One region of the Agromyces mariniharenae genome, then DNA from elsewhere that is predicted to be linked to it. Evidence: predicted binding sites of a transcription regulator. Region 1 holds the regulator's gene; the other holds the start of a gene.

Region 1 (2,385 bases):
ACGAGGCGATCTTCCAGCAGCCGTCCGACGAGGTCGACACCGACACGGTCGCCGACGTCGTCGAGACGGGGTACCTGCTCGGCGGCACGCTGCTGCGCGCGGCGAAGGTCGTCGTCAAGACGCCGCAGTAACCCGTTCGGCCGGCTCGCGGCATCCGATGCACCGGATGTCGCGGGCCGGCCCACATCGTTTCAGGCAGACTTCAGGAAGGAGGTGCCGATGGCCAGTCAGGATTGGTTCGACAAGGACTTCTACCAGGTGCTCGGCGTCTCCAAGGACGCGAGCGACGCCGACATCAAGAAGGCGTACCGCAAGCTCGCGCGCAAGTACCACCCCGACCAGAACCCGGGGGATGCCGCGGCCGAGGCGCGCTTCAAGGAGATCAGCGAGGCGCACTCGGTGCTGGCCGATGCCGAGGAGCGCAAGGAGTACGACGCGATCCGTGCGATGGGGACAGGCGCGCGGTTCACCGCGCCCGGCGCGGGCGGCGCCGGCGGCTTCGAGGACGTCTTCGGCGGCATGTTCGGCGGCCAGGGCGGCGGGGGCACCCGCTACACGTTCCAGCAGGGCGGCGACTACGACGACCTGCTCGGCGGCCTGTTCGGCGGTGGTCGCTTCGGCACGCCGAGCGGCGGCTACCGCGGCTTCGGCGGACCCACCAAGGGCCGCGACGTCACCGCGTCCACGACGCTCGACTTCATCACCGCCACCAAGGGCGACCAGATCACGCTGCAGACCGCAGAGGGCAAGCCGATCACGGTGCGCATCCCCGCGGGCGTGGCCGACGGCCAGAAGATCAAGCTGCCCGGCAAGGGCCACCCCTCACCCGACGGCGGTGAGGCCGGCGACCTCATCCTCACGGTGAACGTGCGCAAGCACCCGGTGTTCGAGCGCGACGGCCTGAACCTCCGCGTGACGGTGCCGGTCACGTTCGCCGAGGCGACGCTCGGCGCCACCATCCAGGTGCCGACGCTCGGCGGCGAGCCCGTGAAGCTGCGGGTCGCGCCCGGCACTCCGAGCGGCCGCGTGCTGCGCGTGAAGGGCCGCGGCGTCGAGACGAAGAAGGGCACGGGCGACCTCCTCGCCGTGGTGCAGGTGGCCGTGCCGTCGCACCTCTCGAAGGACGCGAGCGAGAAGCTCGAGGAGTTCGCGGCGCTGCTGCCCGACGAGGACCCGCGTGAGGAGCTGCTCGCGAAGGCGAGGAGCCAGCGATGAACGAGTCGAGCCCGCTGTTCGTCATCTCGGTCGCGGCCGACCTGGCGGGCATGCACCCGCAGACGCTGCGGCAGTACGACCGCATGGGGCTCGTCTCGCCGACCCGCACGGCCGGCAAGTCGCGGAGGTACTCGATGCGCGACGTCATGCAGCTGCGCGAGATCGCGCAGCTGTCGAGCGAGGGCGTGAGCCTCGAGGGCATCCGCCGCGTGCTCGGCCTCGAGGACGAGGTGCAGGGCCTCCGTGCCCGCGTGCGCGAGCTCGAGGCCGCGCTCGCCGACGAGATGCTCAACCGCCCCGGACGCCGGGTCTTCGCCGCCGGCTCCGCGGGCGACATCGTGTCGGTCCGCACCGGCACGCGCGTGCGCCGCGAGAACGCCGTCGTCGTGTGGCGGCCCCTCGACCGCGAGTAGCGCGGGTCCGCTCCTTCCTTGCGCGCGTCGCGCTGCATGCGGAAGGCTCGCTCAGGGGGAAGCTCCCCCGGGGGGAAGGAGCACACGCATGCAGCAACGGGAAGCGTCCGACGCCGTCATCGCCGCGAACGAGGCCCTGTCGGCCACGTTGCCGTTCGACGACGACGCCGACTTCGCCGCCGCCGACCGCGGATTCATCGGCACGCTCGACGACCCGGTCATCCGAGACGACCGCGGCGCGGTGGTGTGGGATGCCTCGTCGTACGACTTCGTCGACGGCGACGCGCCCGACTCGGTGAACCCGAGCCTGTGGCGGCAGTCGAAGCTCGTCGCGAAGCACGGACTCTACGAGGTGGTTCCCGGCATCTACCAGGTGCGCGGACTGGACCTCTCGGTGATGTCGTTCATCGAGGGCGACACCGGCGTGATCGTGGTCGACCCGCTCATCTCGAAGGAGACGGCCGTCGCAGCCCTCGGGCTGTACCGCGCGCATCGGGGCGAACGCCCGATCGTCGCGGTGATCCACACGCACAGCCACATCGATCACTTCGGCGGCGTGCTCGGCATCGTGACCCAGGACCAGGTGGACTCCGGTGCCGTGCAGATCGTCGCGCCCGAGGGCTTCGTCGAGCATGCCGTGGCCGAGAACGTCTACGCCGGCACCGCGATGGGCCGCCGCGCCGGGTACATGTACGGCGCGGTGCTCGCGCGCGGGCCGAAGGGCCAGGTCGGCGCCGGCCTCGGCCAGACGACCTCC
Region 2 (2,385 bases), 600 kb from region 1:
TCGCCAAGTCGCTGCGCTCCGAGGCGAACGTGAACCGAAACTCGCCCCCGTCGGTGATCGCCGACGCAATCGGCAAGGGCGTGACCGCCCGCCGTCCCAGGACGCGGTACGCAGTGGGGTTCGGTGCCAAGCCGCTCATCGCGGCGCGCGGCCTGCTCACGGACCGCGCGTTCGACAGCCTGATCAGTCGCGCGACCGGGCTGCCTCGCACTTGACACCGACCGGGCTGCCTGGCCTACGAGAGCGGCGCTCGAGACCTACCGCATCGGCGTGGATCGTGGAACGGCTTCAAATCCCTGGTCTGGTTCCGTAGATGAAGTCCTCGGCATGGGCGACTGCCTTCTTGAACGAGTCGTTGCGGAGTGCGATCGAACCTTCGCCGAGCAGCGTGTCGCTGGCCGGATCCTCGACATAGCCGGTCAGTCCGGCTGGTCGCAGTACCCAGATGCCTCCGTGTGGCGGGAGGTAGAAGACGGCGAACGAGCGCGCGGATGGGTCGTTCTCCCAGACGGGAACGACCGCGACCGCGGCTCCGGTGTCGACATTGATCCATTGGGCTCGCGGTCTGGGCTGGTCCTTGTCGTAGACGCTCGGATCGAGGAACGGTGCCGTGCCGGATCCCCACTTCTCTTCGAACCGCTCGTGGAAGATGGGGAAGAGGGTCCGGTCATAACGCCGCCACCCGTCGTGAGCTTGCATCTCTCTCATCTCCTCGACGTGATCGGGCCGCGAGTCAGCCGGCTGGTGACTCGGGCGAACGGAGCGTGCGAGAGGCCGCTCCGCCGAACGGCGAAGCGGCTCTTCGTTCGTGACGGCGGTTGCTCAGCTCGACGACGCCGAGATCTCGCGCTCGGAGTTCGGCGCGCTCTGCACCTCGACCTTGCGCGGCTTGGCACGCTCGCTCACCGGGATGACGACGCTCAGCACGCCGTTGTCGTAGTGGGCGCTGATCGCGGCGGTGTCGAGCCCGTCGCCGAGCGTGAGCTGGCGAAGGAACGAACCGCTGGGGCGCTCGTGCGCGAGCCACTGCACGTCGCTGTCGGAGCGCAGCGTGCGCTCCGCCCGGATCGTGAGCAGCTGCCCGTCGACGTCGACGTCGATCGAGCCGGGGTCCACGCCCGGCAGGTCGGCCGAGAGCACGTAGTGGTCGCCGTCGCGGTGCAGGTCGATGGGCATCACGCGAGGTCCCTGCCTCGAGTCGAGCATGCCCGCAGCGAGGCGGTCGAGCTCACGGAACGGGTCCCAGTACATGGCCATGGCTTGCTCCTCCCTGATGTCGGCCGTTCGGCCGGTTCCAAGAGTTGAGTCGATGTCGCTCAACCACGCTCAGATTAGCACTCTCGGTCAGAGAGTGCCAAGGGGAAACACAGTCGTCGATCACTTGCAGGTGCTGAGAATTTTGCGAGGTCAGGCGTCTCGTCGACGCGCTCGGCCCACATGACAGTCCTTCGATCGCCCGCTCCGGCTGCGGTGACGCTCCCATATCGGCGAGACCGGGAGAATGCAACAGCTCGAGGCATATGACGGGGTCCGAGCTTGAGCCTGCTTCCGTTCGCTACCCTCTCGCGGAGAGTTCGAGCAGAAATGAGCATCAAGATGACACTCCCCTCGGCGGCCGATGCGGCGCTCTCCGATGGGCGGTCCCGACAGGACTCCTCGGTCGTTCTCGCGGTCGACATCGGCGGCACGAAAGCCGGGGCATCACGCGCCTCGTGCTCGGGGGTGTCGCGACGAGCATCGGCGTCGAATCGACCGCCCGCGAGGCACACGACCTGGGCTACGAACTCGTCATCGCCTCCGATGCCGTGATCGATCTTCGACCCGAGACGCACCAGAACAGCCTCGAGCGCATCTTCCCGATGCTCGCGAAGGTCGCCACGACCACCGAGATCCTCGCCGCGATCGACGGCTGAGTCGCCACCACGGAGACCTGGTGACTGCTCAGCGCCTCTGCCGGAAGCCGAGGGGCCGGCGTCCAAGCCGGACTCCGGCCCTCCGCCGGTTCCTGAGGCGCTCGGGGAAACGGCCGCGACGCAGGCATTCGATCAACTGGGCACCGGGGCAATTGTGGGCAAACGATGCGAATGCATGCGACTCAAATAGACCGCACAAACAAGGAAACCCCCGGATGACCGGGGGTTTTCGATGTGGCTCCGACCGGCATCGATCCGGTGACCTTTCGATTTTCAGTCGAACGCTCTACCAACTGAGCTACAGAGCCTCGGGGCATCCGCTGACCTGGATGACCAGGTCAACACCACCTCGATAAGGAGAAAGCCCCTTCTCTCGAAAGGGAAAGGGCTTGTCGCCTGAGCGACCCTGACGGGACTTGAACCCGCGACCTCCGCCGTGACAGGGCGGCACGCTAACCAACTGCGCCACAGG

The links. Region 1 encodes HspR, which represses chaperone genes until heat shock. Its sites were predicted from a motif close to AAGTTGAGTCNNNNNGACTCAACTT; they were not measured.
Region 2: FYC51_RS11415 (Hsp20/alpha crystallin family protein) is a predicted target of HspR. The motif match lies at 1,299-1,323, and genes of this name have one in related genera.

What each region holds. Positions count from the first base shown of each region.
Region 1 covers NZ_VSSB01000001.1:1,879,978-1,882,362, forward strand. The annotation lists gene FYC51_RS08640 (nucleotide exchange factor GrpE) at 1-131, shown strand, start outside; gene FYC51_RS08645 (DnaJ C-terminal domain-containing protein) at 220-1,215, shown strand; gene FYC51_RS08650 (heat shock protein transcriptional repressor HspR) at 1,212-1,628, shown strand; gene FYC51_RS08655 (alkyl/aryl-sulfatase) at 1,717-2,385, shown strand, end outside.
Region 2 covers NZ_VSSB01000001.1:2,476,676-2,479,060, forward strand. The annotation lists gene FYC51_RS11405 (oxidoreductase) at 1-215, shown strand, start outside; gene FYC51_RS11410 (hypothetical protein) at 289-699, opposite strand; gene FYC51_RS11415 (Hsp20/alpha crystallin family protein) at 823-1,257, opposite strand; gene FYC51_RS19730 (isochorismatase family protein) at 1,521-1,913, shown strand; tRNA gene FYC51_RS11425 (tRNA-Phe) at 2,149-2,221, opposite strand; tRNA gene FYC51_RS11430 (tRNA-Asp) at 2,315-2,385, opposite strand, start outside.